DNA from 2 places in the Pradoshia eiseniae genome. Region 2 is predicted to be linked to the other one. Evidence: predicted binding sites of a transcription regulator. Region 2 holds the regulator's gene; the other holds the start of a gene.
The links. The regulator NrdR, encoded in region 2, represses ribonucleotide reductase genes. The targets are predictions, from matches to a motif close to AACACNATATATNGTGTT.

Region 1 (8,094 bases), on a different contig from region 2:
ATTATTATCGATTATTGTTCTGTTAGTGCTTTTATTAGTCTCAAATATTGTAAGTCATTATTTGCCGATGATTCCGACCGCATTGACGCAGATCGCGCTCGGAATTTTGTTTGCCGTTTTTGTGGAGGAGATATCATTCGAACTGGATACGGAATGGTTTTTACTCTTATTTGTTGCACCGCTTCTATTTAATGATGGACGTCGCTTTCCAAGGGATGAACTTTGGAAGATGAGGTGGCCTATCTTGGCAAATGCGTTCATTCTTGTATTTCTTACAACCATCATCGGGGGGTATTTCATTCATTGGCTTATTCCTTCGATCCCGCTTGCGGCGGCTTTTGCGCTTGCGGCTATTCTCTCTCCGACTGACCCGGTAGCTGTAAATGGCATTGCTGAAAGAATTTATTTGCCTCCAATTATATTGAGGCTTGTCAGAGGAGAGTCACTAATTAATGATGCCTCAGGACTGATTGCATTCAACTACGCGGTGGCGGCAGTCGTTACGGGGTATTTTTCTTTAAATGAGGCAGCCCTTGATTTCCTGTATGTTGTAACAGTTGGTGCCGTCTCTGGGATTATCGTCGGCTTATTGCTCGTTGGCTTGCGCAAGTCTTTGCGAAGACAAGGAATTGTAGACGTAACCTTCTATTCTCTTCTTCAGCTTGTAACACCCTTTATCATTTACTATGCGGCTGAGGCTTTCCTGCATGCATCCGGTGTGATAGCGGTTGTGGCTGCTGGTATCATCCATTCGAGCATTAAGGAAAGGGCAGGAATCCGCAATGCCGATGAGCAAGTGGTGACAGAGCATATGTGGTCCATTATCCTATTTGTCTTGAATGGAGTCGTGTTCCTTTTGCTTGGTTTAAGCATTCCTTCTGCGATGAAGGAGACAGTGGAAAATCCGGCAATCAGCAATTGGCTCATTATCGGCTATATATTGTCAATAGGATTTGTCATCATGGTGATAAGGATGATTTGGACATATTGCTATATGGGGCTTGAATATATTCTTTCTAAGGAAGGATCAGCAAAGCCGAGTCTTAAGGTCAGTGTCTTAACAGGCTTGACAGGGGTAAGGGGAGCCATCACGATGGCGGGTGTACTATCACTTCCATATTTCGTAGCTTCAGGCGACTTATTTCCTGAGCGATCCTTGACCATCATGCTTGCTGGAGGGGTAATTCTGTTGACCTTACTGGCGGCTGCAATTCTGCTGCCAATGTTTAGCAAGAGTGAATCCACGATGTCTTCTGATACTCCCTCATTTGAACGATATAAGATTAGGCTCTTACGGGCAGCGGTTGAGAGGATTGAAGAAGAAACGACAAAGGATAATCAGGATGCGGCATTTGAATTGATTAGTGAATATAAACGGCTGATTGAGCAAATCCGATATGATAACAAGGAAGATAAGCGAATCAGGGAGATGGAGGAAGAATTGATGGAATATCGTCTCCTTGGATTGAGGGCAGAGCGTAAATATTTGCGTGAATGCGTAAACCAAGGCGAGGTGAGTCAGGATATTATCAACCGGATTTTGAAGTCGCTTGATTTCCGCGAGGAAGTGCTGGCCCATAGTCTATTATCTAAGGTGACTTTTTTATTAGGGCAGATAAAGAGGAAATCCGGTTATACGGATAGGGTTACGGCTAACGAGCATAATCAGTATGCCCAAATGCAGGAGCTGCAAATAAAAGCGGCTAATGCGGCTATAGAAAAGCTTGCCGGAATAAGGGCGGAGAGCGGGGACACAGAAAGCATCAAAATAGTCATTGGGGAGTATGAACGCTTTATTGAAAGGTGGAAAGACACCCGAACGGATAATATGAGGACGAGAATGAAGCTTGATGAGCAGAAAGAGGAGCTCCGTTTTAAGGCATTGGAGGTTGAACGGTCTACCATTCAAGGGATGTATGAGGAAGGTCAGATTAACCGGGAGACTGCCAAGAAATTACGTCGTTTTATCAATGATGTAGAAAGTCTCCTCCTGCAAGAAACAGAAGAATAAACAGAAGATTTTATTGATATTAATTAATTGGAAGAGGATAGTTGGGCAAAAAAATGCTCTAACTATTCTCTTTTTGTTCATCCCTCTTCTGGTTAGTTCCTCTTTATGTGTGAAAGTTATTTTTGTGAAATATTTCACAAAAATAACATATCCGACCAGATGAACTCTTTAGTTTAGGTGGTAATATGAGGATATAAAAGGAAAGTGAAGGGGTGCTAGGCAGATGAAAATTTTCATGATTGGCGGAACGGGTTTATTAGGTTCAGAAGGAGCAAAAGCGTTAATCAAGGATGGCCATAAGGTTTCTACCTTATCTTTGCCGCCTATTCCAAAGGGAAGCATATTGCCGGATGGAATGGACATCGATTTCGGCAACTACTTAGAGATGACAGATGATGAGATTCGTCAAAGCCTGGAAGGGTGTGATGGGTTTGTCTTTGCAGCTGGCGTGGATGAACGTATTCCGGCAACCTCTCCTGTCTATGAATTTTTTAAGAAATACAATATCGACCCGCTAGAGCGTTTCTTAACTATTGCAAAAGAATGCGGGGTCAAGCATGCGGTTATCCTCGGCTCCTATTTCAGCTGGGCTAATCGGGCCATGCCTGAGCTTAATTTATATAAACATCACCCATACATAAGGAGCCGGGTTGACCAAGCGGAGATGGCCTTATCCTTTGCTGATGATGATATGAATGTATCCGTGCTTGAAATCCCTTATGTATTCGGCAGCCAAGCAGGAAGAAAGCCAGTGTGGGTATTCCTTGTTGAACAGATCAGAAATATGAAGGATGCAACTCAATATCCGGAAGGCGGAACAGCTATGGTGACCATCCGGCAAGTCGGACAGGCGATCGCTGGTGCTATTCGAAACGGGGTAAGTGGCAATTATCCTGTTGGTTACTATAATATGCAATGGTCAGAAATGCTCAGCATCATGCATAAATATATGAACCGTGAGGATAAGAGGATTATCGTCATACCTAAAGAAGCTTATATAAGCGCAATGCAAGCGAAGGGAGCCGAGGAGCGCCAAAAGGGGAAAGAGAGCGGATTGGATACTTTCGAATTTGCGAAAGTGTTTACGAGCAATCTGTTTATCGATAAGGAGATTATCGTGAATCAATTAGGAGTTAAAGAGGATGATATTGATCATGCCATCGGAGAATCCGTACGCCTTTCGATGGAAATTCTCGAAGGCAAAACAAGCGTAATTGATATGACGGCAGTCTAATTAATTCTCAATTAGTCCTAATCTCTCCTATAATAGAGAGCAGAACTTGATTGGGAGGGATAGTGCATGAGATGTGGGGCAAAATGTTTCCTCGTGCAAGTGGAAGAGCAAGGATTAAAGCGAACTTGGCCAATCACGGCACGGACCTCAGCAGAAGCGAGAAAAAGAATTCGCCTTGAATTTGGAGCTGAAATCAACATTCTATCCGTGAAGGAAGAACAGAAAGGTTAAATAGAAAGCATTCTATGCATTTAGTAGTTCACAGAACGCCCTCAAGCTTCCGCTGATAAAAGAAACACTCCCGGGTGATTTGCGGGGTGTTTTTTTGTGTTATTCGAAAAGGAAATCAAGGATTCAACGGGAGTGGTTTCATAAAGGAAAATCCGGAGCAGGAATTTGCATGAAAAAAAGCAAAAGCCAGAAACCAGGATGCTGGAATATAGAATTCTATACTGAAAATGACATAATTTTAATACCTATATACTACTGTTAGGCAATGTGTCGATTGTTTACCTTCATTAAGGAAACACGTATAATAGGATGTAACTTGAGGATATGAGGGATTTTTATGAATAGTAAATACGATTTTATGGAGAACATCGGATTGAATGAAAATCTGAGCCTGCAAGAGATACCGGATATTGACTTATATATGGATCAAGTTATTCAGCTATTTGAGAATAACTTTAAAGAGACGAGGCGAGCAGAGGGAGAAAAGATTCTTACCAAGACGATGATTAATAATTATGCGAAGGCAAAGGTGTTTTTCCCGATTAAGAATAAAAAATACACAAAAAGGCACCTGATTTTGCTTAGTCTTATTTATCAGTTGAAGGGCAGCCTTTCCATTAATGAAATTAAGGGGATTCTTGACCCGCTCAATGAGAGGATTATAAAGGATGACCTGTCTATTGACTGGCTGTATGAGACATTCCTAAAGCAAGCTGACAAGAATGCCGGGATTTTTACAGAAAGTGTTGAAGCGAGCATGAACGAACTTACGGAGTCGCTAGGAGCTTTTCAACGGGATGAGGAGGATGCCGAATACTATGAGGAACTTTTGGCTGTAGCCTCCCTAGCCCATATGAGCCAATTGTATAAGCGTGCGGCCGAAAGTCTGGCTGCAAAGATCGAGAGCAGCCGAACAGGCAAGGAAAAATAAAAACCCCTTTTTCAGACATCTGAACAAAGGGGTTGTTGGTCTTTGGACGAAGAGTTGATGCCTTTCTAACAGCATCGGCTCTTTTTATTTGCTTTTAATTTTACCAGTCCATTTCTTGAATCCGCCATCAAGCTGATATATATCGCGGTAGCCATTCTTGTACAGCATTTGAGCAGCTCTGGTGCTTCTCATTCCGCTTTGGCAGTACAAGTAGACTGGCTTGTCCTTGCGCAGTTCTTTCATGCGCATTTTCAGCTGGGTAGATGGGATGTTACGGGCTCCCAAAATATGTCCACCGTCAAACTCGTTTGGTTCACGAACGTCAATCAGCTGGGCTTTACGGTAGCCAGCCTTGAACTCCTCTTGGGATAAGGTCTTCACCATTTTTTTTGTAGAGAAATAGCTGTAAATTGAGTACGCAATGATCAGCACAGCCAGGCCAATCAGAATATATGACGTTAATGTCAATGAAATCCCCACTTTCTCTTATGTTCCCTCATTTATTATACAGGTAGATATTTTGTCTGGCAAAAAAAATTTCTGAGAAAATCGCCTGGATAGGAGACTTTAACCTTTACGTCTTCATTAATGGGCCGATATAATGGATGTTCTGGCATTTGGAACATGCTTTTTTATATGAGTTTCATGAGATGGAAACAGCGAGTGACTCAGGAGAAAATAATGCAAAAGTCCTATAAGGCGAATATTGTTTAATTTTGTCCATAAAGGGTAGAAAAATGTTCGTATTCTCAAAATATCTTAATTTTTTATCCATTATGAACAATTGACAAAATTACAAAAACATGCACTAATACAATATATGGTATGTATTTGGTAGGCAGGAACACAATATGTAGTTGAATTTCGAAATGACGTATGATAACGTTAGATTATCAAATAGAAGTGCAGCTGAGCAAGAATATACATGAAGAATACTTAAGAGGTTGGGAGAGATCAGATTGAATACTGCTGTTAATCATAAGCTGTCAGTAAATGTCGAAAGATTAAATAAGGATATTGCTAATTTTAAACAGGTGTTTCCGATAACACCCGACATGCAAAAGACATATAAAGGTGTATCAAGACTAGTTATGATCGATCGCTATTCGTTTAAGGACACGGAGAAGATAACCCTTGCCAATGGTGACTTCGTAGTCTTAACGATCAAGGAAGATCCTAAATTCCCAGCCCGCGGACTAGGATATATTCAAGAAATCGATTGGGAAAAGAAAAAGGCTTATGTCCTCGTAGAAGAAGAATACAGAGCTTCCTTGGACAAGCATGAAGAAATCAAAACAGGCTTGATTTGCAAGTCACTTGACGTCATTGAAAAGCCGCTTGAGATTTACTATGAGCAAATTGCGAAACGGAACGCTTATGGTTTGGCACAGGTGGAGACAACGGAAGAAAAGCGTCAGGAATCATTTGAGAAATTCTATCAGCAATTGGTCAAAACGAACTTTATCCCTGCTGGCCGTGTACTATACGGGGCTGGTTCAGAGACGGAGGTAACATACTTCAACTGTTATGTTATGCCTTTCATTAAGGACAGCCGCGAAGGGATTTCAGAACATCGTAAGCAAGTCATGGAAATCATGAGCAGAGGCGGCGGTGTTGGAACAAATGGTTCAACATTGCGTCCGCGTAATGCCCTTGCGCGTGGGGTTAACGGGAAATCCTCCGGTGCAGTTTCATGGCTCGATGATATCGCGAAGTTGACGCATTTGGTCGAGCAAGGCGGCTCTCGCCGCGGCGCGCAAATGATTATGCTCGCTGACTGGCACCCGGATATCATTGAATTCATCATCTCCAAAATGCAGAATCCGAAAATTTTGCGCTTCTTGATGGAGGTATCCGAGGATGAGACGATTCAAAAACATGCCCAAGAGAAGCTGAAATTCACTCCGCTTACAGTGCAAGAACAAGCAATGTATCAAGGAATTGTGAATTATAAGTCGATTCCGGGGCTTGGCGGATTCAATGAAGACATCATTAAAGATGCAGAGGATAAATTAGCAAAGGGCGGTAATGACGCTGTCCATAATCCAGACTTCTTGACTGGAGCGAATATCTCTGTTTGCCTCACGAAAGAATTCATGGAAGCTGTGGAGAATGACGCTGAGTATGAATTGCGCTTCCCAGATGTGGAATCCTACAGCCCGAAAGAAATGGAAATCTACAACAATGAGTGGGCAGAATGCGGAGATGTGCGCGAATGGGAAAAACGTGGACACGCTGTTCGAGTATATCGTACGGTAAAAGCGAAGGAATTATGGAACTTAATCAACATCTGTGCGACTTACTCTGCTGAACCAGGTATTTTCTTTATCGATAATGCGAATGACATGACGAATGCAAAGAGCTACGGACAAAAGGTCGTTGCAACAAACCCTTGCGGTGAGCAGCCTCTTGCTCCTTATTCCGTATGTAATCTGGCAGCAGTCAATTTGGCGGAAATGACGGACAAGGATGCGAAAACGGTTGACTTCAATAAGCTGAAGGAAACGGTTAAGGTCGGTGTTCGCATGCAGGATAACGTCATTGATGCAACACCATATTTCCTTGAAGAGAATAAACGCCAGGCATTGGGCGAAAGACGCGTCGGCCTCGGTGTAATGGGTCTTCATGATATGCTGATCTATTGTGAAAAGGAATATGGTTCAACAGACGGTAATGAGCTTGTTGATCGTGTCTTTGAAACGATTGCTACAGCAGCTTATGAGGAATCCATTGAGCTTGCGAAAGAGAAAGGAAGCTTCCCATTCCTGGTTGGAGAAACAGAGGAAGAAACAAGAGCCTTGCGTGAAGCCTTCATCCAATCTGGTTTCATGAAGAAAATGCCGGAGCATATCCGTCAGGACATTCTTGAATACGGCATCCGAAATTCACATCTTCTGACTGTAGCGCCGACAGGAAGCACAGGAACGATGGTAGGGGTATCAACAGGACTTGAGCCATATTTCTCCTTCACGTATTTCAGAAGCGGACGACTTGGTAAATTTATCGAAGTGAAAGCGGATATTGTAGAAGATTATTTAGCTCGTAACCCAGAATGTGACCCTAATAACTTGCCATCATGGTTCGTATCTGCGATGGAACTGACTCCAGAAAAACATGCGGATGTGCAGTGTATTATCCAGCGTTGGATTGACAGCTCCATCAGTAAGACCGTGAATGCGCCGAAAGGATATTCCGTTGAACAGGTCGAAAAAGTGTACGAGCGTCTTTATAAGGGTGGAGCCAAAGGCGGTACTGTATATGTAGACGGCAGCCGTGACACACAAGTATTGACCTTGAAGAAGGAAGAAAATACGGATACGACTGAAATACCGGCAGAAAGTCCAAAACAGCATGTTGTTCTTGTTGACACAATTAATGCGCTAGAATCAACGAGTGTGACGATTGGAAGCGAAGTCGGCAATACATGCCCTGTGTGCCGAAAAGGGAAGGTTGAGGAGCTAGGCGGCTGCAACACATGCACCAACTGTGGCGCTCAGCTGAAATGTGGCTTGTAATTAAATAAGGCAATGATTTCAAAAGGATGGCAAAGTTTCTTGCCATCCTTTTTTATGTACTTGAACATACTACCTTTAAGGTAGGTGAAATAATGAAGCCATTTATACCGCAATTGGTTTATTTTGAGCCAAAGGCCATGGAATATCCATTAGGCCGTGAATTATATGAAAA
Region 2 (8,094 bases):
AGTTCGGCACAATGCATTTGTACCCGAAAGGAACGGAGCAGGATGTTCTGCCATTGTCGAAGGTAGGGCCTGAACCATTTTCTGATGAATTCACTCCGGAGCATTTGGAGGCAGGACTTAAAAAGACGCATCGCTTCATTAAGACGGTCCTCTTGGATCAGCGCCTGCTTGCAGGGCTTGGAAATATATATGTGGATGAGGCCTTGTTTCATGCGGGCATTCATCCGGAGCGACCTGCTTCCTCCTTGGATAAAGAGGAAATCCAGCGTTTGTATGCGGCGATTAAGACGACACTTGCTGAAGCCATTGAAAAAGGCGGCAGCACGATTCGTTCTTACGTAAACTCCCAGGGACAGATTGGTATGTTCCAGCTTGAATTATTTGCTTATTCCAGGAAGGGGCAGCCCTGTAAGACATGCGGCACAATCATGGAGAGAATTACCGTCGGTGGCAGAGGAACCGTCTACTGTCCTTCCTGTCAGAAACGAAGATGAACCAAAGATAGGCTCCTGTCATATAGTAGGGTATTGATTGTTGAAAGGAGTCCCTGTCAATGGAGCACTTGGCTTCAATACTCTTACTCGCTATGGCAGTTAGCCTTGACAGCTGTGGTGTCGGAATGACCTATGGTATCCGGAATGTAGCCATTCCTATAAGGTCGATTATGATCATTGCCGCTTGTTCGGCTTTGAGTTTTGCAATTGGAATGTTTACAGGTTCTGCGAGTGAACACTTCATGGCAGAATCATGGGCAGGTGTGCTAGGAGGGCTTATACTCATTTCATTAGGCATTTGGACGACTACTAGCAATTTAAAGCAAAATGATGATGTGTACTTGAATGTGGACGAACGGACGTTGTTTCAGCTGGAGATTAAGTCAATTGGTCTTGTGATCCATATCTTGAAGAAGCCGCTCAGCGCTGACTTTGACCGTTCCGGCACGATAACAGGTCTTGAAGCCTGCTTTTTGGGCTTTGCCCTTTCCCTTGATGGGTTCGGTGCAGGAATTGGAGCCGGTATTCTCAACTATCCGCTTACCGGTGTCGTATTGCTCAGCTTCATCATGAGCGCTGTCTTTATGAAGGTTGGTCTTCAGGCCGGCAAATACTTAAATGATTCATTCTTCTCAAAGGTATTGTCCTTTGTACCTGGAATTGTTTTAATCGCACTCGGAATCAGTAAACTATTTTAGACAGGGGAAACGGTAATATATGAAGAAAATAATCGGACTGACAGGAGGAATCGCCAGCGGGAAAAGTACGGTTTCAAACTGGCTTATCTCGCAAGGCTACCCTGTCGTTGATGCAGATGTCGCGGCCAGGAAGGTTGTTGAACCAGGCATGCCGGCTCTACGGGAAATTACGGAAGCTTTTGGGCGTGATATTCTCCTTGAGGACGGGACGCTTAATCGAAAGAAGCTTGGGGCCATCATCTTCTCGGATGATGAGAAACGCCAAACGTTAAATGCAATTGTCCATCCGGCGGTAAGGGAGTGGATGAGGCAGGAAACGGAGCGCGCATTTCTCGAGGGGACGTCCATTGTTATTATGGACATTCCTTTGCTGTTTGAGAGCAAGCTCACTCATATGGTGGAAGAGACTATTCTTGTCTATGTTTCGATGGAGACCCAATTAAAGAGGCTTATGGATAGAGACGGTTACAGCGAAGCGGACGCCTTGGCTCGGATTCGTGCTCAAATGCCAATCGATGATAAACGGAAATTGGCAGACTATATTATTGATAATAATGGACCGGTTTCTGAAACAATTGAACAGGTAAAAGAAATTATGAAACAATTTAAATAGAGATAGAGAAAAGGCTGCTCCTGATAATCAGGGGTGGCCATTTTTAGTGCTATTAACCATTTATCGTTTTATTGCCAAAAATAGGTGTTCGAACTATGCAGTATTCCTCTTAATGTGTTATACTATTTATATGATTTTTGGTTAATTGTATAACTCATATTAGGGGGAAATGGAATGAAGGCTAGAGTTGCAATCAATGGATTTGGTCGAATTGGAAGAATGGTCTTCCGAAAGGCCATTAAGGAAGATAATCTGGAAATTGTAGCGATTAATGCCAGCTATCCTGCGGAAACATTAGCGCATTTAATAAAGTATGATACCACTCATGGACGATTTGATGGGGAAGTCGTTCCACATGGGGATCATTTAGTTGTGGATGGAAAGAAGGTTTTGCTGTTAAATAATCGAAATCCAGAAGCCTTGCCATGGAAAAGCCTTGATATCGATATCGTGATTGAAGCGACTGGCAAATTCAATCATAGGGATAAAGCATCCCTTCATTTGACCGCCGGAGCAAAGAGAGTTGTCCTCACTGCACCTGGAACAAATGAGGATGTCACAATTGTCATGGGCGTTAATGAAGAACAATTGGATATTGCTAATCATTTCGTTATTTCAAACGCCTCGTGCACGACGAATTGCCTGGCTCCGCTAGCTAAGGTGCTTGATGAGCAGTTTGGCATTGAAAATGGCTTAATGACAACTATCCATGCCTATACGAATGATCAGAATAATATCGATAATCCGCATAAAGACCTGCGCAGAGCACGAGCTTGCGGTCAAAGTATTATCCCGACAACAACCGGCGCAGCAAAGGCATTGTCACTCGTCCTGCCGCAATTAAACGGCAAGCTGCACGGTACGGCGCTCCGCGTGCCGACACCGAATGTCTCACTTGTGGATTTGGTTGTTGACTTGAAGACACCGGTTACAGCCGATGATGTTAACCGCGCATTGACGAGTGCTGCAAACGGAAAGTTGTCCGGTATTATGGAGGTTTGTGATGAGCCGCTTGTTTCCATTGATTTCACAACCAATCCGCACTCCACCATCATTGACAGCCTCTCGACTATGGTCATAGGCGAACAGAAGGTAAAGGTGCTGGCCTGGTATGATAACGAATGGGGCTACTCCTGCAGAGTAGTGGACCTCGTTAATCATGTGGCGCGTTTGCTCGTGAAGGAAGAAGTGAAAGTAAGCTGAAAGGCCATATAGAGAGAGCCGTTCCCGAATGTAGAGGGGAGCGGCTTTATTATTTGGTGAATTTAATATGGGATAAATTGTATAAAATGGGAAGGTCATGTTGCAAATACTAGGTAAAAATTATATACTAAAAACCGTAAACTTCATATCCTGGCATTGGCTGCTTAAAGGGTTAGGACCTCTCAGGACTAACTTTCCCCCGTGGCAGTTGCGGCCAGAAACGAAGATATCAAATTCGTTTAAATGCTTGAAGGGGGAATTAAATGTGAAAACTATTGGTCGTCATGTCATTTCGGAATTATGGGGCTGTGATTTAACAAAGTTGAACGATATGAATAAAATCGAACGAATTTTTGTGGATGCTGCACTCAGGTCGGGAGCGGAAGTAAGAGAGGTTGCCTTTCATAAATTTGCTCCGCAGGGAGTCAGTGGAGTCGTCATCATTTCTGAATCGCATTTAACGATTCATAGTTTTCCGGAGCACGGTTATGCAAGCATTGATGTATATACTTGCGGCAACCTTGATCCGAACGTCGCAGCCAACTACATCGCTGATGCCTTGAATGCTCAAACGAAAGAAACCTTTGAGATTCCAAGGGGGATGGGCCCGGTGGCTGTAAGAAGGATTCAGGCTATGTAAATTTCTATATTCAAAGAGGATGCCGATAAAAATCGCATCCTTTTTTTGACGATGGACCAAGAGAATCGTCTTTTTAAACAAATACTTGTCCAAATGGGCTTGTTTCTATAAGATAGAACTATAAAGAAAGGGACGGTGCTAATTGAATGATATGTCCAACTTGCCAACATAACGGGACAAGAGTGCTCGATTCCCGGCCTGCTGATGAGGGGCGTTCCATACGCAGGAGAAGAGAATGTGAATCGTGCGGTTACCGTTTCACTACTTTTGAGAAGGTGGAAGAGATTCCGCTGATTGTGGTGAAGAAAGACGGAGCCCGTGAAGAATTCAGCCGTGAGAAAATCCTCCGCGGATTAATCAAGGCTTGTGAGAAACGCCATGTTGCCCTAAAAGAACTGGAGGAAATCACGACAGAGGTTGAGAAGGGATTGCGGAACCAAGGCATCTCTGAAGTGAAGAGTGATCATATAGGAGAGATGGTCATGGACCGTCTTGCAGAGGTGGATGAAGTGGCCTATGTAAGGTTTGCTTCTGTTTATCGCCAGTTTAAGGATATTAACGTATTTATTAAGGAATTAAAGGAATTAATAAAAAAAGAAGATTAAAACAGAGCTGAAGGCAGTTTTCTTTAGCTCTTTTTTGCCATTATCACTTCTTGTAGGCGAAAGGTTTGTAAACATGATGCAATATTCCTGGATGTTCGTAAACCCAAAAGACCGATATGTTGTCCTATATAAGGACAAATTATCAGAGATGGACCATAAGGTCATCCAATACTTATACCAGCCATTGATTGGCGGTCTTTCCATCTCGCTATATTTGACCTTCATCAACGAGGTGACCACCGGTTTGATGTATTCAAAGCAGACCACACACCGCTGGCTGATGGATGTGCTTGGGATGCCTCTTGATGAGATTTATCAATGCCGGAGGAGACTCGAGGGCATTGGTTTGTTGAAAACATATAAGAAGTCGACTGAGGAAGGGAATGTCTTCATCTATGAAATCATGGCTCCGCTTACGCCGGAGAAGTTTTTCCATGATGATCTATTGCCGATCTACCTTCAGCAAAAGCTGGACAGCCGGCATTATGAAAGGCTATTGGGTATGTTTTCTGATAAAAAGATTCCCGATGATTATGAGGATGTGACCCACTCATTTACTGATGTATTTGAAACGGAATTCAAGAACCCAAAAGAAGTGGTCGAGCCAAAGCGATTAGGACAAAATCAGTTCTTCTCTAAGGAAACACAAGGGTACAGTGCTAATTTCATCGAGCAATTTGATTTCGAGTTATTATTTGCTTCCTTAAAGAGCAGCTTCATTTCACGTAAAGCCTTTACTCCAGCGGTCATGGAGGCAGTGGCGACGTTGGCTTATCTGTATAAGATTGGGGTCATGGATATGAGCAAGCTCATATTACGCTGCCAGAATGAACATGAAGAGATTGATATAGCTGAACTTCGCAAATGCGCTCGTGAATTGTTCCTGATTAACCACGGTGAGGAGATGCCAGCAATCATCGAGCGTGTACAGCCGGAGTTTGAGCGGACAATCTTTGAACCGAAAACGCCAGAGGAGCATTTGCTCTATACATTTGAAACAACCTCGCCTCTTGAGTTTCTCGTTAGCTTGTCTGAGGGGGCGCTCCCATCTGAGAAGGACCTTGCCCTTGTCGAAAAGGTCATGGTCAATCAGAAGCTGCCGCCTGGTGTCGTCAATGTGCTTCTCCATTATGTGATGCTTCGTTCTGATATGAAGCTGCAGGCGAGCTATGTGGAGACAATCGCTTCCCATTGGGCTCGCAAAAAGATCACAACTGTACGGGAAGCCTATGAAACAGCTAAGAGCGAGCATAAGAAATACCAAAAATGGGCCGATGACAAACAGAATAAGAACACGAAATCATCGAATCGCCGTACGGCTTCATCCGGCAGGAAAGAAATGATTCCGGAGTGGATGGATGACAGCAAGAAGAAAGAACCGGTCGCTCAGACAGAGGATATCGCTGAGAGAGCACGGAGATTGAAAGAACAAATACAAGGCAACTCTCAATCAGGAGGTGAGTAAGCGGTGAGAAATATACAGGACTCTTTGAACAAGCTTGGGAATCGTGAGGGATTTCAGAAACGATGGGATGAAATGCGAAATCTCGTCTTGAGCAACCCGGAGGTACGAGCCTTTATCCGCGAGCATGAGGACGAACTGACCAACGACATGGTCGAAAAGAGTATGAACAAATTGTATGAGTATGCCACGCAAACAAAAACATGTGATGAATGTCCATCACTTGATAGCTGCCGGAATATAATTGGCGGTCATGTTCCACGCTTGTTCATCCAAGGAAAGAGAATTGACGTGTCCTATGAGCCATGCCGCAAGAAAATCCTACATGAGGAGAAAAGCCGCATGCGCAGGCTGATTCATGCGAGCCATGTGCCTAAGGAAATTGTTAATGCCACTTTCGCTAATTTATATATTGATGAACATGTAACTGAAGCAAGGATTGAAGCGATTGAGAAGGCAAAGAACTTCGTGGATAATTACAAAAAAGGCATTCGCAATAAAGGGCTTTATTTATACGGTGAATTTGGGGTTGGAAAAACGTATCTGCTTGGCGCCATTGCCAATGGGCTATCCGAGGACGGCATTTCCTCTCATATCGTGTACTGGCCGGAATTTCTCCGTGAGCTGAAAGGGTCGTTTGCTGAAAACACCTTTAACCAAAAAATAGACGCCCTTAAAGAGGTGCCAGTCTTAATGATTGATGATATTGGTGCAGAAACGATGAGTGCCTGGTCGCGAGATGATGTGCTGGGGCCAATCCTGCAATATAGGATGCATGAGAATCTGCCAACCTTCTTTACCTCCAACTTTAATTGGAAGGAACTTGAGCACCACTTCTCGTATACACAAAGAGGAGAAGAGGAACGAGTGAAGGGAAAACGAATCATGGAACGGTTCCGCAACTTGACAATGCCGGTAGAGATGGACGGCAAGAACCGAAGAGAATAGATTAATGAAGCTGCCCGCATGGGGCGGCTTCTTTTTTTCATTCCTATAATTTGAACCTGTCATTCTAAAGGAATGCGTTGTCCCATATACATGGATTATAAAGTTTCGTTAAGTCTGGAGGGATTTGGTTGCTCACGGTGCATTTTGATTCACGGGAAGAACAGGCCTGCTGGCATGTTCGCATGCAGAACAGTCATCCAATCATCCAACAGGCAGTCTGTCCAGCCGAGAACGATGGACAAAAGTTCATCTCCTTCCGCCTTGAACCGAATCGGGATCAGGCAGCCTGCCTTGCATTGATAGAATTCCTATATTCCTTCTTCTCTTCCTATCATTTGGAAAAGAAAATCAGGGAAATCATCCAGAATCGCTATTTATTTCAAGACGAGGATGAGGTAGAGCATATTGCGGAAATGGCCATGCTGATGTGGGAGGGAGAGGTTGTTTACCACGGTGCGAACGATCTTCCTGAGAAATTAAGAAATAGAGTTTCTGGTTTATTTAAGGAAATCGTCTCTGAACAAGTCCCATTCTCCTTTCAATCCTTATGGAGTTTTCGGATGCGTGCCATTCAGGATGAATTTGTATCACTAGTTGGGATTGCGATTGATGAATATAAGCTTGAACAGGATTATCAGGAGTTTATATTCCTTCTGCGCGGTCTGCTTGAGGTAAGGCGACCGTTATTGGAGGAGGTCCATCTCGTATATAAGGATGAGTTTTTCTTTTATAATCAGCATTTTCAATTGATCTCAAAGCGTAATCTCGCCAATGCCATTGATCGGAAGCTAATGGCGGAAAACCCGATGTTCGTTGATTCGAATACCATTGCACCGCTCGTTTCCATGGCACCGCGGAAAATCTTTATTTATGCCGAGGATGAGGAAATCAGAATTATTCGTACGCTGAAAAAAATTTTTGAGGAGCGAATCATCATTGCCCACCCAAATCATTTTGCTGATCGATTGAATGGGGGAGAGACAAGATAAATTTTATTCAACCTCCTTGCTTTTGTCCTCGTAAGCTTTTATAATTACCTACATACCAAACCTCATATAGAAGATAAGTTATGATAAGGACATGGGCATTATCGAATGTAGGCGTATTAGAGAGGGAAGCCATTGGGCTGGAAGCTTCCTCGCATACTGAAATGCTTACCACCTTTGAACTTCAGTCAGGAACGCTTTTGAAAGGCTAGTATTGGCTGACGGGAGACTCCGTTAACAGAAACTAAGTGTCGGCTATTTATGCCGGAATTTGGGTGGAACCGCGGGTATTATGAATAAATCCATAACAGCTCGTCCCTTAATATATTTTGAGGGGCGGGCTTTTTATTTTGCAAAAAAAAGGAGTGGCAGACATGGCCGAGAAAATCAACATTACATTTCCAGACGGGGCGGTAAAGGAGTTCGACGCTGGTACAACAACTGA

Region 1: CYL18_RS01195 (vitamin B12-dependent ribonucleotide reductase) is a predicted target of NrdR. The motif match lies at 5,218-5,235, and genes of this name have one in related genera.

Annotation. Positions count from the first base shown of each region.
Region 1 covers NZ_PKOZ01000001.1:234,936-243,029, forward strand. Annotated here, with positions in the region: gene CYL18_RS01175 (Na+/H+ antiporter) at 1-2,011, shown strand, start outside; gene CYL18_RS01180 (NAD-dependent epimerase/dehydratase family protein) at 2,235-3,245, shown strand; gene CYL18_RS19340 (hypothetical protein) at 3,312-3,476, shown strand; gene CYL18_RS01185 (DUF1836 domain-containing protein) at 3,814-4,407, shown strand; gene CYL18_RS01190 (rhodanese-like domain-containing protein) at 4,492-4,791, opposite strand; gene CYL18_RS01195 (vitamin B12-dependent ribonucleotide reductase) at 5,367-7,922, shown strand; gene splB (spore photoproduct lyase) at 8,015-8,094, shown strand, end outside.
Region 2 covers NZ_PKOZ01000008.1:103,639-111,732, forward strand. Annotated here, with positions in the region: gene mutM (DNA-formamidopyrimidine glycosylase) at 1-494, shown strand, start outside; gene ytaF (sporulation membrane protein YtaF) at 554-1,192, shown strand; gene coaE (dephospho-CoA kinase) at 1,212-1,805, shown strand; gene CYL18_RS13485 (glyceraldehyde-3-phosphate dehydrogenase) at 1,980-3,008, shown strand; gene speD (adenosylmethionine decarboxylase) at 3,274-3,648, shown strand; gene nrdR (transcriptional regulator NrdR) at 3,795-4,253, shown strand; gene CYL18_RS13500 (replication initiation and membrane attachment family protein) at 4,327-5,718, shown strand; gene dnaI (primosomal protein DnaI) at 5,722-6,663, shown strand; gene CYL18_RS13510 (putative sporulation protein YtxC) at 6,801-7,652, shown strand; gene CYL18_RS19610 (hypothetical protein) at 7,733-7,861, shown strand; gene thrS (threonine--tRNA ligase) at 8,024-8,094, shown strand, end outside.